4 regions of the Paenibacillus physcomitrellae genome follow, and region 1 is predicted to be linked to each of the others. Evidence: predicted binding sites of a transcription regulator. Region 1 holds the regulator's gene; each other region holds the start of a gene.
What was found. Region 1 encodes Rex, which represses fermentation and respiration genes when NADH is low (regulators of the CRP and FNR family bind a similar motif). Its sites were predicted from a motif close to TTGTGAAATATTTCACAA; they were not measured.
Positions count from the first base shown of each region.

Region 2: the regulator Rex is predicted to act here: its motif matches at 3,346-3,363, upstream of CBE73_RS02535 (DUF438 domain-containing protein).
Region 3: the regulator Rex is predicted to act here: its motif matches at 5,674-5,691, upstream of CBE73_RS04390 (polymer-forming cytoskeletal protein).
Region 4: the regulator Rex is predicted to act here: its motif matches at 3,627-3,644, upstream of CBE73_RS15735 (cytochrome ubiquinol oxidase subunit I).

Region 1 is NZ_CP022584.1:1,122,483-1,130,115, forward strand. Features, by position in the region: gene CBE73_RS05100 (amidohydrolase) at 32-1,336, opposite strand; gene CBE73_RS05105 (redox-sensing transcriptional repressor Rex) at 1,326-1,973, opposite strand; gene dinG (ATP-dependent DNA helicase DinG) at 1,975-4,863, opposite strand; gene CBE73_RS05115 (hypothetical protein) at 5,008-5,637, opposite strand; gene panD (aspartate 1-decarboxylase) at 5,836-6,219, opposite strand; gene panC (pantoate--beta-alanine ligase) at 6,212-7,114, opposite strand; gene panB (3-methyl-2-oxobutanoate hydroxymethyltransferase) at 7,111-7,633, opposite strand, start outside.
Region 2 is NZ_CP022584.1:561,977-569,609, forward strand. Features, by position in the region: gene CBE73_RS02510 (amino acid permease) at 1-115, opposite strand, end outside; gene CBE73_RS02515 (aldo/keto reductase family protein) at 430-1,368, shown strand; gene CBE73_RS02520 (NAD-dependent epimerase/dehydratase family protein) at 1,395-2,261, shown strand; gene CBE73_RS02525 (GNAT family N-acetyltransferase) at 2,418-2,873, shown strand; gene CBE73_RS02530 (cupin domain-containing protein) at 2,961-3,284, opposite strand; gene CBE73_RS02535 (DUF438 domain-containing protein) at 3,448-4,815, shown strand; gene CBE73_RS02540 (Crp/Fnr family transcriptional regulator) at 4,909-5,421, opposite strand; gene pdxR (MocR-like pyridoxine biosynthesis transcription factor PdxR) at 5,464-6,918, opposite strand; gene CBE73_RS02550 (LysE/ArgO family amino acid transporter) at 7,076-7,633, shown strand, end outside.
Region 3 is NZ_CP022584.1:971,657-979,289, reverse strand. Features, by position in the region: gene CBE73_RS04425 (glutathionylspermidine synthase family protein) at 1-514, shown strand, start outside; gene CBE73_RS04420 (signal peptide protein) at 515-1,222, shown strand; gene CBE73_RS04415 (DUF350 domain-containing protein) at 1,219-1,611, shown strand; gene CBE73_RS04410 (potassium channel family protein) at 1,686-2,681, shown strand; gene CBE73_RS04405 (AraC family transcriptional regulator) at 2,804-3,643, shown strand; gene CBE73_RS04400 (multidrug efflux MFS transporter) at 3,751-4,959, shown strand; gene CBE73_RS04395 (isochorismatase family protein) at 4,983-5,579, shown strand; gene CBE73_RS04390 (polymer-forming cytoskeletal protein) at 5,753-6,301, shown strand; gene CBE73_RS22095 (hypothetical protein) at 6,552-6,737, opposite strand; gene CBE73_RS04385 (AraC family transcriptional regulator) at 6,755-7,633, shown strand, end outside.
Region 4 is NZ_CP022584.1:3,489,802-3,497,434, forward strand. Features, by position in the region: gene CBE73_RS15715 (S9 family peptidase) at 1-301, shown strand, start outside; gene tnpA (IS200/IS605 family transposase) at 542-1,015, shown strand; gene ade (adenine deaminase) at 1,269-3,065, shown strand; gene CBE73_RS15735 (cytochrome ubiquinol oxidase subunit I) at 3,744-5,150, shown strand; gene cydB (cytochrome d ubiquinol oxidase subunit II) at 5,137-6,153, shown strand; gene cydD (thiol reductant ABC exporter subunit CydD) at 6,178-7,633, shown strand, end outside.

The sequences.
Region 1 (7,633 bases):
TGCTCCGCTTCCCCTCAAGCAAGCCGATTCTTTAGCGGGCAAGGAGACCTTCAAATGCCTTCTGTGCTTCAAAGCGAATACGCTCTTCATCCAAAGTGAGGCATTCACCGTGTTTCACCACTTGCCGCCCGTCAACCCATACATGCTCCACATCTTTAGCCCCTGCAGAGTATACGGTATGCGAAATATAATCCGTTTTCGGAAGGAAATGAGCCTGCTCTACATTCAAAGCAATGAAGTCGGCTTTCATGCCGGCTTCCAGCCGTCCTACCTCCGGAAGGAACAGGGATTTTGCACCGTATTCTGTACCCATTTTCAAAGCTTCTAAAGCAGGAACTGCTGTTGGATCCCCCGAAACCCCTTTATGAATCAAAGCGGCCAGACGAATTTCTTCCAGCATATCCAGATTGTTGTTACTTGCCGGGCCGTCCGTACCAAGTGAAACCGTAACCCCGGCCTTCAGCAAATCTACTACCCGTGCAACGCCGCTGGCGAGCTTCAGGTTGCTTCCCGGGTTATGAGAAACACCCACATGATGCTCGGCAAGGATGGCAATCTCTTCATCGGTCAAATGAACCGCATGAGCTACCAGCGACGGACGGGAGAACAAGCCCACTTTAAGCAAATGCTCTACCGGACGAACGCCGTAATCCCGGACATTTTGCTCCACCTCGGCCCGCGTCTCGGACATATGGGTATGCAGCGGGAGATCCAGATCATGTGCAGCCTGAACGATCTTCTCAATATAATCCGGCGGACAGGTGTAAGGAGCGTGAGGAGACATCATCGCTGTGATTCTTCCGTCTGCTGCTCCATGCCATTGTTTGGCGAAGCTGACCGCATCCTGAAGCTTGGCTGTCTGTACTTCCGGCGGACAAAGACCGATAACCCCGCGGGTCAGCACAGCCCGGATACCGCTCTCTTGAGCGACTTTACCGACCTGATCCATATGGTCGTACATATCGAGGAAGGTTGTGGTTCCGCCCTTCAGCATTTCCAGCACGGAAAGCGCCGTTCCATGGTATACATCTTCGCTGGTAAACTTGGCTTCCATTGGCCACATCTTCTCCTGCAGCCAGACCTGAAGCGCCAGATCATCGCCATAACCCCGGAGCAGCGACATAGCTGCATGTCCATGCGTATTGACTAGACCCGGAAGGAACAACAAACCGGAGCCGTCAAAGCTTTCTACGCCTTCGCCCTCTGCTCCCTCTGGCAGGGTTTCGCCTATATACAAGATTCGGTCATTCTCAACCAGCATATATCCGTTAATAACCGGTTTCTCGGGGTTCATGACCGCGAAAGTCCCGTTTTTAATCAACCATTTACGACTCATTTGAACTTTCCTTTCCTTGATCCAAATAATAAGCCAAACTTAACAAATCAGTTGTAAAGTCTGCAGCATGTACCCGTACTTCCGCCGGAACCTTCAAAATCACCGGAGCAAAGTTGAGGATGGCCTGAATACCTGCCTCCACCAGCTGATCCGCCACCCGCTGGGCCTCCCAATGAGGAACCGTAATAATCCCGATGCGTATGCCTAAATTTCTGACGGTTTCAGGCAGCTCTGTGATCGGCTGGACGGTCAGATAATTGATCTGGCTTCCGATTTTGGCTTCAGCGATGTCAAATACAGCGACAATCTTCATGTTGTCTTTCAAATACATGTTGTAATTGGAGAGTGCCTGGCCAAGATTACCGGCACCCACCAGCGCTACGCTGATTTCCTGATCCAGATTGAGAATCTGGCGGATCTTCTCGATTAAATAAGCCACATCATAGCCGATGCCTTTACGGCCAAAATCGCCGAAGTAAGCCAGATCCTTGCGGATTTGAGCGGGGTTTAAATCGAGATTTTGTCCAAGTTCCTGAGAGGATACCGTCATGACATCCCGGTTCTGCAGTTCGTTTAGATACCGCAGATAAACCGGCATGCGCCGAACGACGGCATCCGAAATTTTTTCCGATTTCATCTTATTCACCCTTTGCTGCGCCTGTTTCGGCGTCGTTTTCCATAGGTTCCAGCCACTCCGTAATCCGCGGAACCATCTGGCTTAGTGGCATATGCTCCATTTTGGGTCCAGGTAGAGAATACAAGAAATATTTGCCGTAATAAGAATCCAGAATACGAGTATCGTATACGATGACAATGCCTTTATCTCTAGAAGAACGCACCAGCCGGCCAAAGCCCTGCTTGAAACGGATAACCGCCTGCGGGACGGAAAGCTTGGTGAACGGATTTTTCTTCTGCTGCTGCAGCCGTTCGCTTTTGGCCTCCACCAGCGGATGGTTAGGCGGCTGAAACGGAAGCCGGACAATCGCCAGGCTTGTCAGCGCATCTCCCGGAATGTCCACGCCTTCCCAGAAGCTGCTTGTACCCAGCAGGACTGAAGCGTCTTTGCTTTGGAAACGCCGGGTTAGCTTAGTCCGGCTGCCGCTGTCCATGCCCTGCCCGATGACCGTTATATTATGAGCCGATAATTGCTCTTTAAGCGGCTCGTATACCTGCTTCAGCATCCGGTACGAGGTGAACAGCACCAGCATCCTTCCGTTCGTTGCCACAGCTGATTCTGCTAAGGAATCCACGAGCGTATTGACGAAATGCGCATCTCCGACGCTGCCCTTCACACTTGGGAAATCCCTCGGAATTACCAGCAGCGCCTGCTCTCTGTAATTGAACGGTGACGGAAGAATAGCCGTCAACAGACGCTCCTCTTCACTTGCTGCCTGGAGGCCGAGCTGATCGATCATATATTGGAAGCTCTTGTCGACCGTCAAGGTGGCCGAGGTCATGACTACGCTTTTTTTCTTGTCAAAGAAGTAATTCTTCAGCTGTTCGCTTACATCAATCGGAACGGCATAAAGCTGCAAGGATTTGCTGCGGTAATGACCGTTTCCTTCAAGCCAGTACACCGTTTCCTCGTTGTCCAGCTTCATGAAGAAGCGCAGCGAGTCACGTTCGCTGCCAAGATCCTTGAACAAGCCGCTGATATCGGTCAACAACCCGTCAACGCCGTAGTCATCCTGCTCTTCCTTGATTTCGGCAACCAGCCGGTCTCCCTTTCTCAGCACTTCACTGATAGTCACGTGAATCTGGTTCTCCAGCAGGCCAAAGGTCTCCCACTGTTCCGGCCGTTTGGCCGGAAGGAGCCGTTTGACGAATTGTCCCGGTTCTCCAGGCGCTGCATCGCTGCGTTCGGTCATCAAGCCGAACAGCAGCTCACTCAGCTTATCCCAGCTCTCCTTGATTTCGAGCAAAGCCGGATAAATCGAATCGATCGTTTCCATCCAGCCGGAGGCTTTCTCGGCACCGGAAGCACCGAGCTGCAGCCGAAGATTCGCCAGCTGTCCGGTACGGCTGTCTTTAAACAGCCGGGTTAAGGTATGAATGATGGAGAAATATTTCATGTGCAGGCCCAGATGTTTGCCGGCAACGTCCTCCAAATGATGAGCCTCGTCGATCACCAGCCGTTCATAAGAAGGCAGCAGCTGATGACCCGCCTGAATGTCGGTGAACAGCTTGGAGTGATTGGTGATCACAACGTCTGCTACACTCGCTTCATGCTTGGCCCGGTGATAGAAGCATTTACGGAACCATGGGCACGAGCGGCCCAAACAGGAGTCTGATTCACTGGCAACAGTTTCCCAGAAATCGCCCCCGCGGCCCAGATTCAGCTCCTCATCGTCACCGGTTTCAGTCTGGCTGAGCCAGATTATCATCTGTGCCGCCGTAATGCTGTCTTCTTTCGGACTTACAAAATCGCGCCGGCTGAGCTTGTGCTCAAATTTGCGCAGACACAAATAATGTTGTCTTCCCTTAAATACCGCCGCACGAAACGGAAAAGGAACAGCTTCGGTCAGCAGAGGAATGTCCCGTTCCCTTAGCTGCTCCTGCAGGTTGATGGTATGCGTGCTCACCATGACCTTCTCCCCCGTTTTAACCGAGGAATAAATGGCCGGGAGCAAATAACCCAAAGATTTGCCGGTACCTGTGCCGGCTTCCACCAGAAGATGTTTGTCTTCGTCAAAAGCCTGCTCGACCTGGCTGAGCATGATCTTCTGCGCTTCCCGTTCTTCATAGAACGGCAGCTTCTCTTTCAAATTCCCCTGAACCTGGTCCAGAAATTGGTCAAAGCTGACCTTGGCAAGCGGATTCTCATCGGCGTCATGTCTTGCAGGTAAAATATCCATCCAGTCTTCATTGCGCATGGCGAACTGGCGGTAATACACAAAACCGGCGTCATCCGTCTGTTCGGCCTGGCTTTCCCTTTCCGTTAGCAAAGCATCAAAGAACCAGCCTAAATCGCTGTCTTCAGCAGCAAACAAATCAGCCAGACGCTGAATCGTAATCAGCGGCAGCTCCGCAAGCTCATCCAGACACTTCAGAAAAATCAGAGCCGTGGCCACAGCATCGCTGTCCGCTTGATGCGGCCGGTCATGGCTGAGTCCAAATTCCGCACTGACCAGACCAAGCTGATAAGAATTTAAGGAAGGGAAACAAATTTTCAGGAAATCCATCGTATCCAAAATTCTTCCCGTGAAGGGAAGATAACCGCAGGTGTCCAAAGCCTGCTGCAAAAAATTAAAGTCAAATGCTACGTTATGCCCCACCAAAACGACGTCATCAAGCAGCGGAACCATTTCCATTATGACATCGTCAAGTGAAGGAGCGTCCGCTACATCCTCTTCCGTGATACCTGTTAAGCCGGTTATAAATGGAGGGATAGGCACTCCCGGTTTGACATAAGAAGAATAGACCTGCGAGATGGTGGAATCATGATCTATGATGGCAAGCCCGACCTGTATAATTTCATCGGTGGACTGATTACCCGTTGTTTCAAAATCGAGTACAGCATACTTCATTGGTTGCAAAATCCCTTTCTTTCGGGTCTATCACCTAGCATATCAAAAAAAAACACGTTTGAAAATTAATACGGGACTGCGAAGGCAGCGCGGTCAATAAGAATCAAAAAAACGATGCGTCTGCAACGCATCGTTCACCTTGCTTTACATATAAGCATGAAGCTGGCTTTCGAATTGGTATGTTCCCCGGTTCTCCATACATGCCTCCAGGTTGGCCATCGGTTCAGGCAATGTCGGATCCAGCTTGTAGGCGGTTAGGAAAAAGCCCCGTGCCTTCTCCACCCGATTGTCCATAGCGGCCAAACAACCCAAGGCATTGCAGCAGATCGCTTTTAATTTCTTGTCCTTACCATGTGTAAAAATATAATTTAAATACCCAGCCGCATTTTCCCTGTCATTCAGATGCACGCGGCACACGGCCAGAAACAACAAGGGCAGGGGGTTATCCGGATAAAGGCAGGACGCCTTCTCAAAATGCTCGGAAGCCTGTTCGTACATCTTCAAGGTAAAATAACCTTGGCCTTTAATAAAAGGCCCTCCGCCCAGTTCGATGATCTTCAGTTGATCTTCGGCTTCAAAGTCTCCGCATTTGCGGCGGATCTCCCCCATCTTCTCCTCAAAAGACATCCATTCCTCGATAATGCCGTCACTCATTTGCTTCAAAAGCTTCCACTTCATGCCGAGCGATTCTTTCTGTTCGCCTTCCGCTTCAGGATAGCGCCGGGCGATATCATCCAGCGCGCTGTTCATTTCCGCAAAGATATGTTCAAACATTATCTCACCTCATCCTGAACAAAATGAAATCAGTGCGAAACCGAATCAATGTTAAGCTTAAGCGTTTGACCCATTGATTCAGGCTTATCTTCATTTTTTGTTCAAGACGGGTTTTTCATTCCCTGGCCCAGTTATTACATAACCAGACCAGGTTTCTCTTTACGCCGTACCTTCTTCGGTCGTGCCAGGCTTTACGTGTTATCGGATCGTTGCATGAAGCTCGTGGTCAGCGGATTCTGCCGGACGGTTATTTTCGTCTACAAAGACTACCGTCGGCTTGTGATTCTTGAGTTCTTCCGAGGACAACTGGGCATAAGAAATAATAATGACATTGTCGCCAGGCTGAACCAGACGGGCCGCCGCACCATTCAGGCAAATAACCCCGCTGCCGCGCGGACCTGTAATAACGTAAGTCTCAAGGCGAGCCCCGTTGTTGTTGTTGACGATCTGAACCTTCTCATTCTCGAGCAGATCTGCCGCTTCCATCAGATCTTCGTCAATAGTAATGCTGCCCACATAATTCAAATTGGCTTCCGTAACGGTTGCGCGGTGAATTTTGGATTTCATCATCGTTCTATACATGAAGAGCCACGTCCTTTTTCTGTAATAACATATTGTCAATCAAGCGAGTGCTGCCGAATTTAACAGCGAGCGCAGCGATGATGTCCCCCGGGTATTCATCCAAACGGGTTTGTTCATCCAAAGGTTCCAGCTCTGGAAAAGTTAGAACCTCCACATAATCGATTTCAGCAAGCGGCTTGGTTTCGATTCTCTCGACGAGCAGCTTCTTCAGTTCCCCGGCGATGGTCAATTTCTTCTCCTGCACAAGCCCGTAAGCTTCCTTAAGGGAAGCCGAAAGTACAAGCGCCTGGCTGCGCTGCTCTTCGCTCAAATAAACGTTGCGGGAGCTTAAAGCCAGCCCGTCGCTCTCCCGCACTATCGGACAAGGCACAAGCTGCACGTCCATATTCAGATCGGTAACCATCTGGCTGAGCACGGCAACCTGCTGGGCATCCTTCATGCCAAAGTAAGCGAAATCCGGACTCGTCATATGAAAAAGCTTAGCCACGACAGTAGTGACACCGTCGAAATGTCCCGGACGGGAAGCGCCGCACAGGCTGGAGGTCAGCCCTTCAACCTGAATTTTGGTTTTGGTTGGCTTCGGATACATATGCTGCACTTCCGGCATAAACACAATGTCCACCTGTTCCTTCTCGGCAAGCGCCAAATCCCGGGCCGCATCACGCGGATAACGATCCAGATCTTCATTGGGCCCAAACTGGATGGGATTGACAAAAATGCTGAGCACAACCACGTCATTAACACGGGCTTTTCGGATCAGACTGGCATGGCCTTCATGCAAATACCCCATAGTCGGCACAAGTCCGACTGTCAGCTGCTGCCCCTGCTTGGCGGCTTCAAAGCGCCGGCTTTTAATCTCCTGTTGAAGTTCTTTAGGTTCTTTAATAATGATCATTTGGTTACGCCAGCCTTTCTGCCCGTTTTATCCGCTGTCTGAGGCTCGCCGGCAGGGTCAGCTTTCTCGCTCTTATCCCTGCTTCCGTACAAGCCGTCTACAGCTCCTTCTTCCGCTCCAAATACGTGCTGCTCAGCCGGGAACAACCCGCCCTTCACTTCTTTCACGTAACCGGTGATGCCGTCTTTAATCTGTGTACCGACATCGGCAAAGGTTTTGACAAACCGCTTCTCGCGGTAGTTATCCGTATATTTAACCAAGTCGTGGAATACAAGCACCTGACCGCTGCAGCCCCGGCCGGCCCCGATTCCAATCGTTGGAATATCAAGCAATTTCGTAATTTCGGCTGCCACCTCTTCGGTTACCAGCTCCAGCACGATGCCGAAAGCTCCCGCTTCCTGCAGCGCTTTAGCATCTTCTAGCAAACGCCGGGCATCCTTGGCGTCTTTCCCTTGAATCCGGTAACCGCCAAGCTGATTCACCGACTGTGGCGTCAGCCCGATATGTCCAAGCACAGGT
Region 2 (7,633 bases), 560 kb from region 1:
TCGTCTCGGCGCTTCCTTTAAAGATGCCTGTTCCAATTACCCCTCCCATGGCCATTAAGGTAATATGCCGCGGCTGCAATCTTTTCTGAAGTTTATTGCGGTCTTCTCTGCTCATAACGTCCTCCTGCCAAAACGATAAACTTTTATTTAGTATTTTCCAGTATACAATCTCTTTACTAAAAATAATATGACCTTATCAGGATAAGTTGGTTTGGCGAATTTAAAAAGCGGATATTTCACAAGCAGGCAGGCCACTATCATAATCACTAAGTATAGTAAAGTATAGTATCTATCTTCGATATAATTAAGTGAAGATCTTTTCCCTTCTTCAAAACCGGCCTTAACTTATTTAAAATGTAAGCGTAACAAAAGAAAGACTGCAGGTGAAAATCACTGAAGAGACAAACACTAAGACAGGAGGAATTTCGGATGAAATACAGAAGACTCGGTGGCAGCGGCCTTAAGGTCAGTGAAATCAGTTTGGGAAGCTGGCTTACATACGGAGGTTACGTGGAACGCGAAAATGCGGTGAATTCCATCAAAACCGCCTATGAGCTGGGCATCAATTTCTTTGATACAGCCAATGTATATGAAAGAGGGGCTGCGGAGGAACTGGTCGGGCAGACGCTCAAGGCATACCCGCGCGAATCCTACGTGCTGGCAACCAAAGCTTTCGGAAAAATGGGCGAAGGTCCCAATGACAAAGGTTTGTCCCGCAAGCACATTATTGAGCAGGCAAACGCCAGCCTGAAACGTTTAGGACATGATTACGTGGATATTTTTTACTGCCATCGTTATGACACGGAGACACCGCTTCATGAAACGCTTCGTGCGATTGACGATCTTGTCCGCCAAGGCAAGGTGCTGTATGTGGGTGTGAGCGAGTGGCAGGCTTCCCAAATGGCTGAAGCGCTGGCGCTTGCCGATCGTTATCTGCTGGACCGCATCGTCGTGAACCAGCCGATCTACAACATGTTTAACCGATATATTGAACAAGAAGTTATTCCGCTCGGCGAACGTTCCGGTATTGGACAAGTGGTCTTTTCGCCGCTGGCACAGGGCCTGCTGACAGGCAAATATACCTCGGTTTCAGATCTCCCGCAGGACAGCCGCGCGGCCAAGCTGGAAGGCATGCGCAAGGGAATCACCGAGGAGAAGATCAACAAAGTGCGTGAGCTTGAACATGTGGCGGGTGAGCTGGGCATCAGCGTCAGCACGCTTGCGTTGGCCTGGATTCTGCGCCAGCCGAACGTAGCCAGTGCTTTAATCGGAGCAAGCCGTCCGGAGCAGGTGACAGAAAACGCCAAAGCTTCAGGTATCGAGCTAAGCGAAGAGGTTCTGAACCGGATTGAGGAAATTTTGAAGTAGGTTCATTATAGGGAGGGGTTAGAACTGTGGCGAAGGCGAAGGTAATTATTACGGGCGGAAGCGGCATGCTGGGCCGCTGGGTCGTCAAACATTTTGTTGAACAAGGCTACGAGGTGCTGAATGTAGACACGCGCCGTCCCGAAGAAGAAATTTGTCCCACTTTGATCGTCGATCTGGAGAATCTGGGTGAGACCTACAGTGCTTTGGCCGGAGCCGACGCGGTTGTTCATCTGGCCGCTATTCCGGCAGCACATATCCGGACACCGGAGGTCACTTTCCGCAACAATGTGATGTCCACGTACAATGTTCTGGAAGCAGCAGCCGGTCTTGGAATCCGCAAAGCGGTTATCGCTTCCAGCGAGTCTTCGTATGGGATTGTGTTTGCTGTTAACCCGCCGTCTCCACGGTATGTACCGGTTGATGAAGCTCATCCGCAGCTGCCGGAAGACAGCTACGGGTTGTCCAAGGTTGTGAACGAGAAAACAGCGGAGATGTTTCATCGGCGGACCGGCATGCAGGTCGTATCGCTGCGCCTTGGCAACGTCATTCCTCCGGAATGGTATGCACGATTCCCTTCCTTTATTGATAAGCCTGAGGAACGGGATCGGATTCTTTGGAGCTACATTGATACACGCGACGCCGCCGTTGCCTGCAGGCTGGCAATTGAAACGGATGGCCTTGGCGCCGTTGCCTTAAACATTGCGTCGGATGATTCCAGCATGAATGTTCGCAGCCGCGAGCTGATATCTGCCCGTTATCCCGGCGTAACCGATATTCGGGCACCGCTTGAGGGTTATGAAACCCTGCTCAGCAATGAACAAGCGAAAAAGCTGCTTGGCTGGCAGCCGACGCACAAGTGGCGCGAAGAGGTTGGGATACAGAGATCGGTATAAAGAAAAGGTAGAATAGAGAAAAGGTAAAATTGAGAAAAGGTAGAATACCATCGGGTTCTTTGATGTGAACGGCGCCCGGCTATCCGTCTTAGACATTGTCCATTTCACTTCGAACCTCTATACTAGGAGCAATACATAGTGAGGGGCTGAGTTGTCTTGGAGATTACAAAGGATGATTTGACCGGCGCGGCCGTCATTGCGCTGCTGGAGGAGCATTTACAGGATATGTTTGCTACTTCTCCGCCGGAAAGCGTACATGCGCTTGATCTTGAAGGCTTGAGAAAGCCGGAAATGACCTTCTGGACAGCTTGGGAGGGGAACGAACTGCTCGGCTGCGGGGCGTTAAAGGAATTGGATGCCGGGCATGGTGAAATCAAGTCGATGAGGACTTCTTCCGGCCACAAGCGCAAGGGCGTAGCGGAAGCGATGCTGAACCACATTCTTCAGGCGGCCCGCGAAAGAGGCTACAAACGGCTCAGTCTGGAGACCGGTTCCATGGCTTTTTTTGAACCGGCGCGCAAGCTATATGAGAAGCTGGGATTTGGTTACTGCGAACCGTTCGCCCATTATACTGACGATCCGAACAGCGCATTTATGACCAAGGAAATTTAATTTAGAGTGTTGCAAGCCGAATAAGAGTGAGGGAGCATACCTGACGTAAGCCAGGATGCTCCTTTTTTGTCTTTCTGGCCCGCTTAACTAGGACTGAATTAATGTCACGTATAACACGGATTTCGAATGTTCTCCACTCCGGTAAGAGAATTCCTCTTCTCCCGATACCCGAATGGCCTGTCCATGAGCGATCTCGACGCCTTGCCCGTCTGCGTATACCGTCCCAGCTCCTTCCAGCAGCGTGGCGTAAAGACAAGCTCCCGGATGTTTATGAACGGGCAGCTGCTGCCCCGGGTCGAAAGTCAGTACAAACACCACACGTCCCGGTTCTTGAAACAGGATCTTTTTGGTGAACGGGCTGTTTGGGTAGGGATGAGGATGGGGCCCGGCCGAAAAATGTTGGATATCCATAGGTTTTACACTCCTTTGCTTATTCCTGTACTTATATCGTACGTTCCTGCCGCACTTCAAATTGTGATTATGATCACAAAGTTGGCAGTTTGGCGATGGTAATTTGGAAGCAAGCCAAGCCAACCTTTTTAGACAAGGGTTGGAAATCAGGAGGGGAACGTCCATGAGCGAGTTGATTAACAACCGGGAACATTACAAAGAAGCCAATGCCGAACGGCTGGCCGCCCTAAAAGAGATCATCAAAGAATTGCATAACGGAACCAGTGTGGAAGAGGTTCAAGACCGTTTTCACCAAGCTGCAGGGGACATTTCGGTCGCTGAAATTTCAGCCTTGGAACAGTCTCTGATGGAGGAAGAGGGCATCCCGGTAGAAGAGGTGCAGCGGCTGTGCAGCGTTCATGCGGCCGTATTTAAAGGTTCTATTCAGGAAATCCATAGATCCGCTAAACCGGAGGAACAGCCGGGTCACCCTGTCCATGTGTTCAAGATGGAAAATCAGGAAATCGACCGGCTTGTCCGCTTTACGATTTCACTGCATGCCGGGCGGTTCCGGGAAGACGATAACGAGCAAAACCGCCTCAAGCTGCTCGCTGACCTCGGACTGCTTTACGATGTGGATAAGCATTACAGCCGTAAAGAGAATCTGCTGTTTCCTTTTCTTGAGAAGTACGGCATTCATGGACCAACCAAAGTGATGTGGGGAGTAGATGACGGAATTCGTCTGGGCATCAAGGAGCTGAAAGCCAAGCTGACAGACTATAACGGAGATCGTGAAGGCTTGCTTGGGCTGCTGGACCGGGTGATGAACGAAGTGAACGACATGATCTTTAAGGAGGAACATATTTTACTGCCGATGGCCCTTGAGAAATTAACGGAAGATGAGTGGGTTCAAATCGCTGCCGAAACCGAAGAAATCGGGTACTGCCTTATTTCACCGGAGCAGCGGTGGATTCCGGAACGTGCCCCGGAACCCTTTGAGGCAGGGGAGCAGGAACAACCAGGGGCAGCGTCTGAAAAGTCTCCGGAAGAACAGCTGGAAGAACGTTCGAGAGAACATTCGTCTGGACACTCGGTGGAACACGCGACAGAACGCTTGGAAAAAAGCTCGGATGCAGGGGCCATTTCCCAAGGCCTGATACGCATGGCTACAGGGGTGCTGTCCTTAACCCAGCTTGAGACGATGCTTAACCATTTGCCGGTGGATTTAACCTTTATTGACGATCAGGACGTTGTCCGTTATTTCTCGCACGGCAAGGAACGTATCTTTGCCCGGACCAAAGCGGTCATTGGCCGTACCGTACAGAACTGTCATCCGCCTCAAAGCGTGCATATTGTGAACAAACTGCTGGAAGACTTCAAATCCGGTGCCAAAGATGTGGAGGATTTCTGGATTCCGTTCAAGGATAAATTTGTATACATTCGTTATTTCGCCGTTAGAGATGAAGCGGGCAAATATCTGGGAACGCTCGAATTCACCCAAAATATCCACCCGATCCGGGAGTTGGAAGGACAGAAACGAATTCTTTCTTGATTTGATTAAAGAGGCAGATCTCAATGCCGGCCACCGCGAGTGCCGGAGCATCGTTGATGCCATTGCCAACCAAGGCGGCCGTGGTTCGCCCGATTAACGGCCGCCTTGGCGCGTTTGAATTTTAAGCAGCCGGTTTATGGTTTCTCTCCTTAAGCCGATCAGCTGCCCGATTTCACTTTGGGTCAGAATATCGGTGAGGGAAGCCGGCTGAATAAACGTATGAAACCAGGACTGCAGCTGAGCCAGCTTATCGGCCGGCGATATTTCGGTCAGCTGGTCGATTCGCTGCTGCATCATGCGCAGTTTGTCCTGGAGCTGGAGAGCAATGGTGCGGTAACGCTCCGGATTCTGCTCCAGCTGCTGATACCATTCGCTGCTTGGAATTCTCTCCACTTCACACGGAATAAGTGCAACGGCTGTCCCGTAGTAGGGATTAGGGCTGATTAAGGAATGGTGCGGAATGGTTTCACCCGGCACAATGACGTTTACCAGAAATTCCGAACCGTCCTCATGGACGCGGACAATTTTCAGCATTCCGCTCTTCAAGTGGAATAATGGACCTGACTCGCCTTGACGAAATAGGATTTCGCCTTTATGTAATTGGATCATAATGCCTCCTGTAAAATAAGATAGGGTTTGGCTTCCGTTCTAGCCATCTGCCAATTGTCTGATGATCCGGGCAAGCTGCTTCATTCCGTGTTCCATCTCAGGCAATGAAGCATAAGCGTAGGACAATCGCAGATGACGGTGATCGTTCCGGTCGTAGAGATAGCCGGGATTCAGCAGAATTCCCTGCTCCAATGCCGTTTCAAACAGCTTGGCCATCGAAAGGGCGGGAAGCAGCCGAAGCCAGATGTAGAATCCCCCCTGCGGAATCTCCCACACCGCCAGATCCCCGAAATCCCGCTCAAGCCATTCTAGCATAAAATCACGTCTTCTCTTCAATTCCATCCGAAGGTGTTCAAGATGCTCCTGATAGTATCCGGCGGACATCCATTGGGCAACCGTTAATTGGGACAATGAACTTGAGCCGTAATCGGTCTGCATTTTAATGTCGGCCAAACGGTCGATGACGGATTCGGGTCCCGCCACCCAGCCGATCCGCAAACCTGGACTGAGCGTCTTTGAGGTACTGCCCATATAGAGGACAAGTCCTTTCTTATCCATCGCTTTAAGAGGGGGCGGGGGAGGGATGTCAAACCACAAATCCCGGTACACATCGTCTTCTATGATCGGCAGTTGAACCTGTTCGCATGCCTTTAAGAGCTCCAATCGCCTGGAGGCTGGCATTAGCAGACCAGTTGGGTTCTGATAAGAAGGGATGGTATAAAGAAGCGCAGCCTGCTGCTTCTTCTTCTGTTCCTCAACCCGCTGCACGCAAATTCCCTTCTCATCCATGGGAAGACCGGTCAGCCCGATTCCGGCAGATTGGAACACATGCAGCGAGTTCAGATAGGACGGATTCTCCAGCAGGATCGACGATCCCGGCTGCAACAATCCGACTGCAACGAGCTGAAGCGCCTGAAGAGCTCCGGACACGATCAGGATGGAAGAAGGGGAGACCTCCATCCCGGTTCTCTCCAAATGACTGCTGATCTGCTCTCTTAAAGGCAGCAGTCCTTTCGGCTCACTGTATCCGAGCGAATCGATATTCCCCGACAGGCTGGCAAGCGCCTGCCGCATCTTCTCCCGGGGGAACAATTCCGGGGAAGGCTCGCCTGTTCCAAGCCGGATGATCCCTGGGATGAACTCCGCTTTGTTGATTATTTGGATTGCAGGAACATTGGGAGGGTGGATGCCTGATTGAACATAGGCATTCCAGTCGGGAGGCGGCGGAGAAGCAAGCAGGGACCAGCTGTTGTTGACGACGACCGTACCCTGGCCTCTTTTTCCTTCCAGCAATCCTTCCGCAATCAGCTCCTCGACCGCCGTTACAATCGTGCTGCGGTTCACGTTCCAGGCGTCTGCCATCACACGCTGCGGAGGAATTCGACTGCCGACTGGCCATTCGCCGGTTTGAATTTTATGCAGGAGGAAAAGCTTGATCTGCAAATACAGCGGCGTTGTGGACAGCTTGTCGGGCTGCCAATCGGGTATATACAAAGAAGTCACTTCCTCGAACCTATTTCCTTCATTGTACCTGTTGGTTGGGTCAGCAGCAATCCAATTGGTTGGATACGAGCCGGAAATTTGCGGTTACAATGAGAGACGTGCACGGCCTGAGAGGCATGCACAATCTTGATTTTGGAGGCCGTTTCAATTGTTAACCGCATTTATTCACGGATTTATTCTTGCTTTGGGTCTGATCCTTCCGCTTGGCGTACAAAATGTATTTATCTTCAATCAAGGAGCCCAGCAGAGACGATTTCTGCTTGCCCTTCCGGCCATGCTGACGGCCGCTCTTTGCGATACGCTGCTTATTTTGCTTGCGGTGACGGGCGTTTCTTTGCTCCTTCTCGACACGCCCTGGTTAAAGACGCTGCTGATGGCAGTTGGTCTCTTGTTTCTAGTCTACATGGGCTGGCAAACCTGGAGGAGTAGCTTCTCCGTCCGGGAGTCAGCCGATGACGGGCAGGGCAAACCTGCAGGGGTCATGACTCCCCGTCAGCAAATGGGATTTGCCGCTTCGGTTTCTCTGCTTAATCCTCATGCCATCATGGACACGGTCGGCGTGATCGGTTCAGGATCCTTGAATTACGACGGGGTGGACAAAGCAGCCTTTGCCGCGGCCTGTATTCTGGTTTCCTGGGTCTGGTTCGCCGGACTGGCTTATTTGGGCAGAAGACTGGGCACCATAGATTCGGCGGGACGTCTGTCC
Region 3 (7,633 bases), 150 kb from region 1:
AAAGGAATGGATGATGGTGGATGACGCCGGTGAGGCGCTGTCATACGCGATTGAAACGGAACGTCTGCACATTTTTAATCCGCCTCACAGCATTCTGCTTCAGTCCAAGGGCCTGCTTGCTGCGGTTTGGGGGCTTTATGAGCTGGGCCTGCTGTTTGATGAGGAGGAAAGGGAGGCGATCTCCCGTTATGTTCTGCCTACATACAACAAACCGGTATTTTCAGGCAGCTTTGTGTCCAAGTCGATGTTTGGGCGCGAGGGAGGTTCCGTACGCCTGTTTGACTCGGCCGGCAAGCTGGAGCTGGAGGACCAGGAGGGATTTGACGGCAGTGTGCTGTTCCCTACGGTCTATCAGAAAAGGGCGGAGCTGGCGAAGATCGATACGGCTGAAGGAGAGTTTCACCTGCTGACCGGCATGTTCGTCATCAACGGAAAGCCCTGCGGCATGTTGGGAAGAGCGGGCGGACAGATTACGGGGAATGCCAGTCATTTTATCGCGTTGGGAGTGAAATGAATGTTGCTTAGTGAAGGAAATACGACGAAAATGGACCGGGGAACATCCAAAGCGGCTAAACGTCCAAAGCAGAAGCGAATCGGCCTGATCTTTGCCGTCCTCCTGATGGCTGGAGCCTTAAGCGCCTGCTCTTCGGATACGGAAAGCGTGTTTTCAACCTCGCAGAACGGAACCGAAGCCGCTGCAGGAGAAACAACTTCGGCAACGTCGCGTGTGCCATGGGATTACCGGGTACAGGAGACAACGGTCGGAGATCTGGTGGGTAGCGACATGACGATATTACCGGATAACGAGCTGCTTCCGAATGATGAGAATTATGCGACCGGAGACAAGGTTTGGGTGCTGCAGTTTATGGACGCCGAGCTGACGACTGATGAGAACAACAAAAACGATATTCGGCTGTCCTCCTGGAGCTCGCTCAAAACCTATAAAGACGAAGCTTCCGCGAACAAGGATCTGGAGCAGCTGAAGGTGTCTGTCACAACGGACGTCAAGCTGGTCGGGGTATACAAAACGTCTTATCAGGGCAAGACGCGGAATTTTGCCGTCATCGAGCTGCCTTCGGGCAACCGGGTGAAGCAGCCGATTGACGATGCGAGATATACTAAGATGGAGAAGGAGAAGAATGTCTCCGTCAATCTGGAGGAAGTACATGATTTTGCCGATTATGATCTGGCATATGCGAAATTTCGGGGGTGGGCTAATTGACGATTGTCGTTAATATTGTGGTAAGTGTTATAGTCATGATTATTCTGCAGCTGCTGGGTATGTTTATTTTCAGCCTGATCACGCCATTTAAAGACATGGATGAGCTTAGAAAAGGCAACACAGCGGTTGCGCTGGCCTTTGGCGGCAAATTTCTGGGCACGGCCATTATCCTCGGTATTTCCGCTTATACGAATACCTCTATTTGGCACATGATGTTATGGTTTGCCGTCGGATATGTCTGCCTGGTGGCTTCTTATTGGATCTTTGAACTGGTTACGCCTGGCCTTAAAATTTCCGATCATCTAAAGCAGGGGAACATTGCGGTAGGAGCACTGCTGTGCATGGTCTTCATCGGTACGGCTTTTGCGGTAAGCAGCCTGATTATTTAAATCACCCGGAAGCTCTGCGCTAGGGATGATATAGTGAGGGAAGGTGTAGTTGGTTGCTTTTCTTGCTTAAGGTTATGACAAAAATGGGCCAGCTCCGCAAAACCTCCATCGTACTGGTGGTACTCGGTTTTGTGGTGCTGAGCGCCACCATTGCGTTTGTGCTGGAGCCTGATACTTTCACGAACTGGTTTAACGCGCTTTATTGGGTGCTGACTACGATGGCCACGGTCGGATATGGCGATTATTTCGCCAAGACGCCTGCGGGGAAGGTGTTTACCATCTTCCTCTACGTGTTCGGGATCGGACTGCTCAGCTTGGTGATCGGCAAGGTCATCGATTCGATTGCAAGCCTTCAGCGGCAGAGAGGGGCGGGGACATTGACCTTCCGCGGAGACAATCATATTATCATCATTAATTGGAGCAAAAAGGCGCGGGCGGCAGTGGAAGAAATTCTCGCCTACTCTCCCGATGCCCATATCGTCATCATTGACGAATCCAGCCGCCACCCGCTGGAGTATCTTCATCAGGTGCATTTTGTGAGCGGCGATCCGGCTTCGGATGAGGTGCTGGAGAAAGCGAATATCAGGGCGTGCCGGGCGGCCATTATTTTCGCCGATTCCAGGATTGAAGAGACGTCGCTGATTGACGGGAAATCGCTTCTGATCGTCTCCAGTATTGAACGATTGGCCAGTCATGTACATACAACGGTGGAGATTACCCAGGAGAAGAACATCCAGAACTTCAAGCATGCCCAGGTGAACGAATTTGTGCTGTCCCACGATGCGATCTCCAGGCTGGCGGTCCGCTCGGCCCTGCAGGAGAGCAATCCGGACATTATCCAGCAGCTGCTGAGCCGCAGCTATGGCAGCGATATTTACGAGGTTCCGGTCCAGTCCGGCTGGAGAACCTACGGTGACGCATTTACGGCGCTGCTGCAGCAGGGGGCGACGCTGCTGGCTGACCGGAGCGATCTGGGCATCAACCGCAAGTTAGATGAACCGATTCCGGCGGAAGCCAAGCTGTATATGGTGTCGGACGGGGAAACGTATCGCAGGATTACGGGAAAATAAGGTAGCCGATCGGCGGCAGGCCGGCAGGCAGCAACAAGCTAAAGACGTTAGGCAGCTTTAATCAGCTGGCTGACGTCTTTTATTTACGGGCAAAGCAAAATGGCCGCGAGAGGATAGAATCGATGAATATCAATAACCTGTATTTTCATATTCATTATTGCAATTTCCGGCAGTCGGAGAAAGATCAGCTGAAATCGGTGAAGATCAGCCGGACCTTGGCGCATCACGAGCTGGTGTTGATCAGCGAAGCTAAAGGTTTTTTTATCGTGGATAAGAAGGAATACGAACTCAAGGACGGGATGCTGCTGTATATCGCCCCTAATGTGGCCCATACGCTTGAAACCGGCCCTGACAGCCCTGTACGGTTAATGACCGTTCATTTCAGTTTTACAAGGGTGAACTTCAGCGAAGAAGGCTGGGAGCTTCAGGAGGAGAGCCGGGTTTTACCGTTTCAGCCGGTGCAGCAGATTAAGGACTTTTATCAGATCGAGGATGCGTTCAAGAAGCTTTGCGAAAGCTGGTACGGCAAACTGCCCGGTTACGAGTTCACGTCACGGACGCTGCTTCAGCAGCTGTTCATCACCCTTTATCAGGGGATCAAAAAAGATCAGCTGAACCAGCAAAATTATTCGGCTTCATTAAAGGTGGAGAAAATCATCGCCTACATGCATGAGCATTTAACCGGCAAAATAACGCTCGCCGAGCTGTCTGAACTGGTTCAGCTGTCGCCAGCTTATTTGTCCAGAACGTTTAAGGAAATGACCGGTTATTCGCTGATCGAGTTCTTTAACAAGCTGAAGATGGACAAAGCCAAGGAGATGCTAATCGAGGGCAGTCCCAAGATCAAAGAGGTGGCGGGAGCACTGGGTTATAGCGACGAATTCTATTTCAGCAGGCTGTTCAAGAAAAGCGAGGGGCTCAGTCCTTCGGAATTTTACAGCAAAAATGTCCATGGAGTTTAAAATTTTGCATGGTTTAAGGCCTTTCTTATTGCTAGAATGAGGACGTGATTGTACAGTGCGATCAAGCGGCCGCTAACATCGTAACTAGCAGAAGGAAGGCCTTAGGTATGCCTGTTTGGAAAAGAAATTTGTTTATATGCTGGTTCGGCATGTTCGTCACCGGAATAGGGATGAGCCAGATTGCACCGATTCTGCCGCTCTATATTAAACAGCTGGGCGTGCAGGATTCGAGCGCCATTACCCAATTTACGGGTTTGGCTTTCGGAATTACTTTTATTGTTTCGGCGATTTTTTCCCCGATTTGGGGCATTGCCGCTGATAAATTCGGACGCAAACCGATGCTGCTCCGTGCGAGCCTGGGGATGGCCATCGTCGTTGGCTGCATGGGATTTGCACATAACGTATACGAATTGATTGGACTTCGTTTGCTGCAGGGCATCATTACGGGATACAGCACGGCGTGTACTACGCTGATTGCAACTCAAACGGATAAAGAACACTCCGGCTGGGCGCTCGGCACGCTCTCTACTGCCAATATTTCCGGTTCTTTATTGGGACCGACCATAGGCGGGTTTATTGCGGAGCATTTTGGTCTGCAAAATTCATTCTTCGTTACGGGCGGATTAATGCTGGTCGCCTTTGTTACCACCTTGTTATTTGTACAGGAATCTTTTACAAGACAGCATAAACATGCTCCGCGGATGAAAGAGGTCTGGGGCAGCGTACCTCAAAAAGAATTGACGATAACGCTGTTCATCACCGGTTTCGTATTAACGATTGCGATGTATTCGATCGAACCGATCCTAACCGTATACGTCACCCAGCTGTCCGGAAATGCGACACATGCGGCTTTAATTGCTGGTATTACGTTCTCGGCGTCTGGACTTGCGAATATTATAGCGGCGCCCCGGCTTGGGAAGCTGTCTGACCGGACAGGAGCCCATAAAATCATCCTGGTATCACTGATCGTATCGGGAATTATCTTCATCCCCCAAGCCTTTGTCAGCAATCCGTGGGAACTGGCGGGTCTGCGGTTCATGCTTGGGCTTGCCGCAGCTGGTCTGAGCCCTTCTGTAAATACGCTGCTTAAAAAAATCACGCCGGACACCCTGACCGGCCGGGTCTTCGGCTTCAACCAGGCGGCAACGTATTTAGGCGCCTTTGCCGGTTCGGTATTCGGCGGCCAGGTAGCCGGCTGGTTCGGCTTCCGGTCGGTCTTTTTCATCACCAGTGCGCTATTATTATTAAATGCCTTATGGGTTTATCTGAAAGTATTTCAAAAGCTGAATAAGAACCGCCAGGCCAATCATGGCTAATCATGCTAGAGGGAGAGAATAACTTGACTCAATCCAATATTAATTCTAATCAACAGCTGGACCCGCAAACAACGGCGCTGGTCGTGATCGATCTGCAGAAAGGTGTAGCCATCCCGGGCCGTCAGACAGCGCCTTATCCGGTGGATCAATTAGTCGAACAGACAACGAAGATGGCGGAGGCTTTTTCCGAGAAAGGCGCTTTTGTCGTGCTCGTAAGAGTCACCAGCCTGGACGGCAAAGACATGCTTCATCCGGCAACTGATCATGAGCCGCATTCCATGCAGCTGCCTGAAGGCTGGGATGAAATTGTGCCTGAACTGGCTGACATTCCAAATGCCCATGTTGTGTCCAAACGGCAGTGGGGCGCTTTCTATGGCACTGATCTGGATCTTCAGCTGCGCCGCCGCGGTATTAGGACGATTGTGCTGTGCGGACTTTCCACTTCCATCGGCGTAGACACGACCGCGAGAGAGGCGTTCCAGCATGGGTATGATCAGATTTTTGTCGAGGATGCCATGACGGCCACAGCTCAAGAGGAGCATGATTACGTGGTCAAAACGGTTTTCCCGAGATTAGGCAAAATCCGGACGGCAGAACAAGTAATAGCCGCGCTTGGCTAATCGGATAGCCAATCATTTCGTTCCAAGACAATCGTAGTATCGCAAAAAGAAAGTGTTCACGGGCAGCAAGCCTGTGAGCATTTTTTTATATTGGTTGTGAAATTAATCACTTACTTGTTATGCCCGTTCTATTTATAATTCTCTCAGATACAACATTAAGGGGGAATTGAACAATGAAAGTAATTAAAGGTTTGGTAGTTATGGGAATTGCGGCCGCAGTGCTGGCGGGATGCGGTTCAAACAACAACAATGCGGCAAACACTCCGGCAAGCACGGCAGCAGAGCAAACGGACGCTGTCACCACCGCTTCCATCGTCAATCAGGCCGATCCGTTTATTTCCGCAGTGAGTGATAAAGGTAACTGGATTGTAGCGATTCTGAATGACCTTACCGTAGATAAGGAAGTGACGGTATCCGGCGAATTCCATGATAAAGGCGCTGCTGAGAATGCCATTTACCGCAAATTGGCGCTTTATTCCCAGGATGAGAATCATAACATTACGGCTTCTTATACGCTGACTGTACCAAAAATGACTGTGCAAAGCGAAAACTTCAAAATTCAGGGCGGTACGTTGAAAGGTGATGTCTATGTAGAAGCTAACGGTTTCTCACTGGACAAAACGGCAACCATTGACGGAAACCTCTACTTCAAGAGCGCAGATCTGCAAAGCACAGCCGTGATTGACGGTAAAGTGACCGGTGCAACTGAAGTGAAAGAATAAAGACGCAAGAATACAAGGGAGAGAATAGGAAGCTCAAACTGGAAAGCTTCACTACCAGTCGTAAACCGGCAGACTAGCCTGTGGACCAACCGCTTTAAACAGCGGTTTTGGTTTACGGGCTATTTTTGTTCTAGCCGATGTTTATCGGATTTTTATAGGAGATTAGCAGGTCAGCGGGTTAGCAGGTCAGCAGGTCAGCCGTTTTCATCACTGTTAGTCCGGCTGCTTTTTATGTTATATTCCAGTTAACTTAATCTGCTGCATAATCGGTTTCTTCACTGGTTTCTTCGCTGCATTCTCCACTGGTTTCGCCGTGGTTGCTTCGCGTATCCTCGCGGCTTCTCATCGGTTCCTCGATGTTTCCCTCGAAGGTCCTCCGCGATTTTGGTGCACCAACTGTCGGATGCGCGTTCACCTTGTTTGTTAAGCTGTTCATGAGGAAAGGAGGGCGAAATGAATACTTTGGAGCCTATGAATCAGGCCATGGTTTATATCGAAGAGAATCTGGCCGGGGAGATCGATTATAAGGAAATAGCGAGGCTGGCCTTATGTTCGGAGTATCACTTTAAACGTATGTTTTCCTTCCTGTCCGGGATTCCCTTGTCGGAATATATCCGGCGCAGAAGATTAACCCTGGCGGCTGTTGATTTGCAGCACACTGCAAACAAAATCATTGATATTGCTCTGACTTATGGTTATAACTCCCCGGATGCCTTCACGAAAGCCTTTCAGAATTTCCATGGGGTAACGCCTTCGGATGCCAGGGCCAAAGGTAAAGATCAGCCGCTGAAATCCTTTCCCCGAATGACGTTTCAATTAACGATTAAGGGAGGAAAAGAAATGAACTACCGTATCGTAGAACAAGAGGCTTTCCGAATCGCCGGTCTGAAGAAAAGGGTACGGATCCAATTCGAGGGCGTCAATCCGGAGATAGCTTCCATGTGGGAGAGTCTGGATGAAGCTAAAATCAAACGTCTCAAAGAGCTGTCGGGCAGAGAACCGTATGGGCTGATCAGCGCTTCTACGAATTTTTCAGAGGGCCGGATGGAGGAGCAGGGCGAATTGGACCATTTCATTGGGGCAGCCACAACGAAAGCTTGTCCGGAGGATATGGACTGCCTTGAAGTTAACGCCGGAACATGGGCCGTCTTTACGGCGGTGGGTCCATTCCCTCAAGCGCTGCAGGAGGTATGGGGCCAAATTTATGCCGAGTGGTTTCCGTCCTCGGGCTACGAAGCAGCGGAAGGGCCGGAAATACTGTGGAACGAAAGCAGCGATGTTTCGTCGCCGCATTTTAAGAGTGAGATTTGGATGCCTGTCAGACGTACGGTC
Region 4 (7,633 bases), 2.4 Mb from region 1:
GATTGGCGGCGGCAATCCTTGGGAGCATACGGAAATGCTCTGGAAGCATTCCCCGCTGGCTTATGTTCAGCAGGTCGATACTCCGCTGCTTATCCTGCATGGTGAAGAGGATCTGCGCTGTCCGATTGAACAGGGCGAGCAGCTCTTCACGGCGCTTAAGCGGCTTGGCAAAACTGCGGAGCTCGTCCGCTTCCCGGGGGCGAGTCATGATTTGTCGCGGACTGGCCGCCCTATTCTGCGGGTAGAGAGACTGAACCGGATTGCCGGATGGTTTAATCAGTATCTGGAGAGCCAAGTGTAAAATGGAGCTCCCATCTGGCTGGACCGAATAGAAATAGCGGCCCAAATTTAGACTAAGGTTAAAGAAACTGCCGATTGTTTTCGGCAGCTTCTTTATTTTTAGGCTTTAGCCTGTTGAGCACGTGAAACGTGCGAAATATAAAACCACCCGCTATGCGGGTGGAGGGATCTAGGGTTACACCAATAAGACCATCCGGATAAAATTGAGATGTTCAGGCTCAATTCGAAAGGATGGTCTTATATGGAAAATAAAAATTTTAGTTTAGCGCACACAAAGTGGATGTGTAAGTATCACATTGTGTTCACCCCGAAGTATAGACGTAAAGAGATCTACAATCAAGTGAGACGAGATCTAATTGAAATCATGAAGCGTCTATGTAAATACAAGGGAGTAGAGATATTAGAAGGGCATATGATGCCGGATCATGTCCACATGCTGGTGGCGATCCCACCGAAAATATCGGTGTCTTCCTTTATGGGCTATCTAAAAGGGAAAAGCGCACTCATGATATTCGAGAAGCATGCCAACTTGAAGTATAAGTATGGGAATCGGAAATTCTGGGCGGAAGGCTACTACGTAAGTACAGTGGGGCTAAATGAAGCCACCGTCGCCAAGTACATTCGAGAGCAAGAGGCACATGACCAAGCCGTAGATAAGCTGAGTGTAAAAGAGTATGAAGATCCATTCAGCAGCAACAAGGGCAAGAAAAAGTAAAACCAGTTTAACTGGTAAGTGAAAGAGACAAATAACACTGAGCCTGAACGCTTTGTGGTCAGGCTAGCGTCTTTAGGCGCAGTTTGGTAACAGGGGGTTATACCCCTAGTGCAAACCACCCGTTGGACGGGTGGTTCTGATTTTTACAAGGGGACAACGTTTTCAAGCCTGGAAGGGCTCTTGCAAAGAGTTGACATTCCGGCTGGTTGCTATATAATTTGTCGAAATAACGAGCAGAAACGGGGAATAAGCGATGGAAACAAAACGAAGACGCGAGCTGTACGAGGTCAGCGGCAGGCTTGCGAAGGTGGCCATGGGCCGGGACAAGGCGGATCTGGTCGTGCAAAACGGCACGCTGGTCAACGTTTATTCCGGCGAACTGCTGGAGCATACCGATATTGCCATTGCTGACGGAAGAGTGGCCTTCGTTGGCCAAGCCGATCATACCATTGGACCGAATACCAAGGTTATGGACGCGGAAGGGCGTTTTCTGGTTCCGGGTCTGATTGACGGTCATATGCATGTGGAAAGCACGATGATGACGGTGACGGAATTCGCCAAGGCGGCGCTGGTCAAAGGCACAACGGCCGTATTTATGGACCCTCACGAGATCGCCAATGTCTTCGGGGATGAAGGTGTGGCCTGGATGCATGAAGAGGGGCAGGGAGTTCCGCTGAAGGTATTTACTACGTATCCTTCGTGCGTGCCGGCAGCGGAAGGTCTGGAGGATGGCGGGGCCGCTTTGGAGGTCAAGGACATTGAAGGCGGTTTAACCTGGGAAGGCGTTGCAGGTCTGGGCGAGGTCATGAATTTCCCTGGTGTCGTTTATGATGATCCGAAGATGAAGGGCGAAATTGAAGCGACCATCCGGGCCGGGAAAACGGTCACCGGACATTTTCCAAGTGATGATCAGCAAATGCTGCAGGCCTATATCGCTTCGGGGGTGACGTCCGATCACGAAACTGTTACCCGGGAGCAGGGGCTTGCCCGGATTCGACTGGGCATGAATCTGATGATTCGCGAAGGCTCCGCCTGGCAGGATGTGAAGGAAGTCATTAAAGTCGTTACCGAGGATCACGCGCCAACGGGCAATATAACGCTGGTGACGGATGATGCCTATCCGCAGACTTTGGTGGAGAAAGGCCATATGAATCACGTGGTGCGCCGTGCGATTGAGGAAGGTGTAGAACCGGTTACAGCGATTCAGATGGCTACGATCAATACGGCGAGATACTTTGGTATGGAACGGGATTTAGGGGCTATCGCTCCGGGAAAACGTGCCGACATCCTGCTTATCGGCGATTTGCGGCAGATGGTTCCGGCAGCTGTGATTGCAGACGGAGAAGTTGTCGCGGAGCAGGGGCGTATCGTAGTTCCTTTTCCGGCCTACGTTTATCCGGAGAAAGCCCGGCAGTCGGTGAAGCTGGCCCGTGCGCTTACACCGGAGGATTTCCGGCTGCGCAGCAAACGGACGCCTGCTGATGGAACGACCCGGGTAAATGTCATTCAGGTTATCGAGAACAGCGCCCGCACGGCTGGACGGACGGCCGAACTGGCTGTGAAAGACGGATATATTCAGCCGAATCCGGACCAGGACGTGGTGCTGCTTGCCTGTATAGAGCGCCATGAAGGAAGCGGGCAAATCTCACTTGCTTTTGCAAGCGGCTTTCAGTTAAAGGCCGGGGCGGTGGCTTCCACCGTCGCGCACGACAGCCATAATCTGCTCGTTATGGGCGTTAATGAAGCAGATATGGCTTTCGCAGCAGCCAAGCTGGCGGAATGCGGCGGCGGCATGATTGCCGTGAAGGACGGCAAAGTGCTGGGCCTGGTCGAAATGCCGGTAGCCGGGCTGATGTCCGACAAACCGCTGGACCAGGTGGTGGAAGAGGTTCGCGGGCTCGAGGCGGGCTGGAAGGAGCTTGGCTGCACGATCCATGCTCCATTCATGACGTTCTCTCTGATCGCGCTGCCGGTCATCCCGGATCTGCGCATTTCCAACCGCGGACTGGTGGATGTGACGACATTCCAGCTTACGGATGTGGAGCTGTAGACTATCTTTTGATGAGGTAAGTGGGCTGGCTGGTGCGGACTTCAGCAGCAAAACAAAACCGCCGTTCTTTCCCTGGGGAAAGGCGGCGGTTATTTTTATTTTAAATAGGAAAGGAATTAAAATTGATGTGCAAGGTTATGGGTAAAGGGAAAGCTTAAATCTAAATGGTTATTGTAAGGTTCCAGACTTGAACTTAATGCGTTTGTTGTTCGAGCTGATCTTCTTCTTTGAAAATCTTTGCGCAGAAAATGCCAATGACTATAAAGCTGACAGCCACCAACGCAGACATAAGAACCATCATGTCGAATCTTCACTCCTTCTTTTTCTTCTTCCTGATCTGTACGAGTATTATGATACCTGAATCCCGGAAAGGACGCATAGCCCGTTCGGGCTATAAAATGACTTCAAAATTGAACGTTGTGAGGCAGATCACATAACAAGTCTGTCAATGAGCTTTGAGGCAAAAAGACTTCGAAATCGCCTATGGTTTTGCCTGATTTGTGTGCAATTTCGACGAAAGTTGTGATTATGGTCACAAATTTTATAAATTTCCGTTTTCTATTGTGATGTTTATCACAATACCCCCTTTGAAGAACTGCCATGATAAGAACAGTGAGTTTTCCAAGCAAGAGAGGCAGTTTGCCTCCCATTCTTATCGTTCAAAGGAGAGTATGATCCATGGATCCGTTAGTGCTTGCACGCATCCAGTTTGCTGCGACGACCATCTTCCACTTCTTCTTCGTGCCGATGTCGATCGGGTTGGTATTTATGATCGCGGTCATGGAGACGATGTACGTCGTCAAAGGCAAAGAAGTGTACAAAACAATGGCAAAGTTCTGGGGCAAGCTGTTCCTCATCAACTTTGCGGTCGGGGTCGTTACAGGCATCCTGCAGGAGTTCCAGTTCGGCATGAACTGGTCCGATTATTCCCGGTTCGTCGGAGACGTCTTTGGCGCGCCGCTTGCGATTGAAGCGCTCGCCGCCTTTTTCCTCGAGTCAACCTTTATGGGGCTCTGGATCTTCGGTTGGGAGCGTTTGTCCAAGAAAGTCCATCTGCTGTGTATTTGGCTGGTTTCTTTCGGTACCACGCTGTCTGCGCTGTGGATTCTGGCGGCGAACTCGTTTATGCAGCATCCGGTAGGGTTCGAAATCAACAACGGTCGCGCGGAGATGAACGACTTTTTCGCCCTGATCGCCAATGGGCAGCTGTGGGTGGAATTTCCGCATACCGTCCTCGGTGCGCTGGCCACCGGCTCTTTCCTGATCTGCGGCATCAGCGCGTACAAAATGCTTAAGAAGAAAGACTATGCTTTCTTTAAGAACTCTTTTAAAATCGCGGTCATCGTAGCTTTATCGTCTTCTTTCCTGACCGCCATCTTCGGTCACCAGCAGGCTCAGTACCTGGTAGAGACCCAGCCGATGAAAATGGCCGCATCCGAAGGCCTCTGGGGCAAAAGCGGCGACCCTGCTCCATGGACGGTCGTTGCGGCGATTGATCCGAAGACCAAAGAAAATAAATACGAAATTAAAATTCCTTACCTGCTCAGCTTCCTTTCCTACAGCAAACTGAACGGGGAAGTCAAAGGCATGAACGAGCTGCAGGCCGAGTATACGCAAAAATACGGCGAAGGCAATTACATCCCGCCGGTGCGCACGACCTTCTGGAGCTTCCGCATCATGGTGGCAGCAGGTTCGCTCATGATTTTGTTTGCTGCTTACGGCTTGTACCTGTGGATGCGCAAAAAAATGGACCGCCCGAACAAAGGTTACCTGCGTTTGATGCTGTTTGGCATTTCGCTGCCTTATATCGCGAATACTTCAGGCTGGATCATGACGGAATTCGGCCGCCAGCCTTGGACGGTATTCGGGCTGATGACCACCGCCGACTCCGTGTCGCCTAACGTGACCGCAGGCCAGCTGCTGTTCTCGATTATCGCCTTCTGCGCAATTTATACCGTGCTGGCCGTCGTGATGGTGTTCCTTTGGGTGAAAGTGATCAAACAAGGTCCATACGCCAAAGACCATTCCGACGACGAACATTCCACAGATCCGTTCGGCAAGGAGGGGTATCATGCTGTCTCTTAATGAGCTTTGGTTTATTTTGGTGGCGGTGCTGTTCATCGGCTTCTTTTTCCTCGAGGGCTTTGATTTCGGGGTTGGCATGGCTACAGGCATTCTTGCCAAAAACGATACGGAACGCCGCGTGTTAATCAACGCGATCGGCCCGTTCTGGGACGGCAATGAAGTGTGGCTGCTGACGGCGGGCGGCGCCATATTCGCCGCTTTCCCGAACTGGTACGCCACGATGTTCAGCGGCTACTATACACCTCTAGTTGTGCTTCTGCTGGCGCTGATCGCCAGAGGGGTCGCTTTCGAATTCCGGGGCAAGGTGCAGGACGACCGCTGGAAAAAAACGTGGGACGTCTGCATTTTCATCGGCAGCCTGCTGCCTCCATTCCTGCTGGGCGTCGTCTTCGCCGGCTTTATGAAAGGCCTGCCGATCGACGGGCAAATGGAGATGAGAGCCGGACTGTTCGACATGGTGAACTGGTATACGCTGGTGGGCGGCATTACCGTTACGGTGCTTTGTTTTGTGCACGGCCTTCTGTTCACGGTACTCCGCACGGAGGGAGATATTCAGAACAGAGCGCGCAAGCTGGCTAAACAGATGCTGTATCCGCTGGCGGCCCTGCTGGCCCTGACCGGCATCGCCACTTATTTGGCTACGGATATCTTTGAAGCTCATGGCGCCGTATTAAGCGTGTTGGCTTTGCTGGGACTGGCCGCTTTCCTGCTGGCCGGTTATTTCCTGAGCCGGAAACGGGACGGCTGGGCTTTCGGCATGACCGGCGCGGTCATTGCTTTGGCGATTGTCGGCGTATTTGCCGGGCTGTTCCCGAACGTGATGATCAGCTCGATCGATACGGCTTTCAACCTGACGATTCATAATGCGGCCTCGGGCCATTATTCGCTGAAGGTCATGACGATCGTCGCCGTGTCGCTGCTGCCGTTCGTGCTCGGTTATCAGATCTGGAGTTATTTCGTCTTCCACAAACGGGTGCACGAGAAATCGCATCTGGAATATTAATCATTGAGACAGGAATGAACGGACATGGACAAAAACTTGCTGAAGTTAAAAGGAATTCGGACGGTTATGGCGTTCATGGCCGCGCTGACGTTCATTCATACTCTTGCCGTTATTGTGCAGGCCAAGTGGCTGGCGGATGCCGTCACCGGCCTGTTTAACGGCGAATCCCTGCAGGAACAATACGGCAGCCTCGTATTGTTCCTGCTTGGTTTTACGGTCCGGCAGCTGACGAACCTGCTGCAGCAGCGGCTGGCCTACCGTTTTGCCGAACGAACCGGGAGCGCGCTGCGCAAGGCGTTTGTAGGCAAGCTGTTTGCGCTGGGTCCCCGTTTTGCCGCCCGGGAGGGCACAGGCAAGCTGGTCACCCTGGTGCTGGACGGCATTTCCAAATATAAAACCTATCTGGAGCTGTTCCTGCCGCGCATGCTGGCCACGGGAATGACACCTGTCCTGGTTTTGTTGTTCGTGTTTACACAGGATGTCATGTCGGGCCTAATTTTGATTATTACGATGCCGATTCTGATCGTCTTTATGATTCTGGTGGGGCTGGCAGCACGCCGGCAGACGGAGCGGCAGATCGGCACGTACCGCGTATTGTCCAACCACTTTGTGGATTCGCTGCGCGGGCTGGAGACGCTGAAATATTTAGGCCGGAGCAAAGGCCATGTCCGCTCCATCGAGAAAGTCAGCGACTCCTACCGCTCAGCTACGATGAGAACGCTGCGGGTAGCTTTTATGTCCTCGTTTGCCCTGGATTTCTTCACGATGCTGTCAGTGGCGTCGGTGGCGGTGAGCCTGGGGCTCCGTCTGATTGACGGGCGCCTTACCCTGCTGCCAGCGCTGACGGTTCTGATCCTCGCGCCGGAATATTTTCTGCCGGTGCGTATGGTCGGCGCAGATTTTCATGCGACGATGGACGGCAAAGAAGCGGGTGAAACGATCCGCGCGATTATTGCCGGAACCGACGACCCCGAGACCGCCGGTTCGCATAGGACTATGAAGGCTGGCCAAACCGGCGCGCCTTTGGCAGCTCAGCCCGGAAATGCCGTTGAACCGATGCCCGACCGGAACATGAAGAACCAAACCCCGGGACAGATTCTTTGGACCCCCTCAAGCGTTTTAAAAATGTCCGGCCTCACCGTAAGCCACGGGGAAGGCGACAAGGACTCCCTTGCCGGCATCACCGCTACCTTGCCGGGAACGGGCCGAATCGGCATTATCGGGGAGAGCGGCGCAGGCAAGTCCACCTTGATCGACGTAATCGGCGGTTTCCTGAAACCAAACGCCGGGACTTTTAGGCTTGACGGGATGGAGCTGGACAACTTGGCCGTGCCCGACTGGCGGAGTCTGATAACGTACATCCCGCAGCGGCCATTTCTGTTCAGCGGAACGCTCGCTGAGAACATCGCTTTTTACGCGCCGGACGCTTCGGAAGCGGACATCCGGGGGGCGGTTCAAGCGGCCGGGCTGGAAGAGCTGC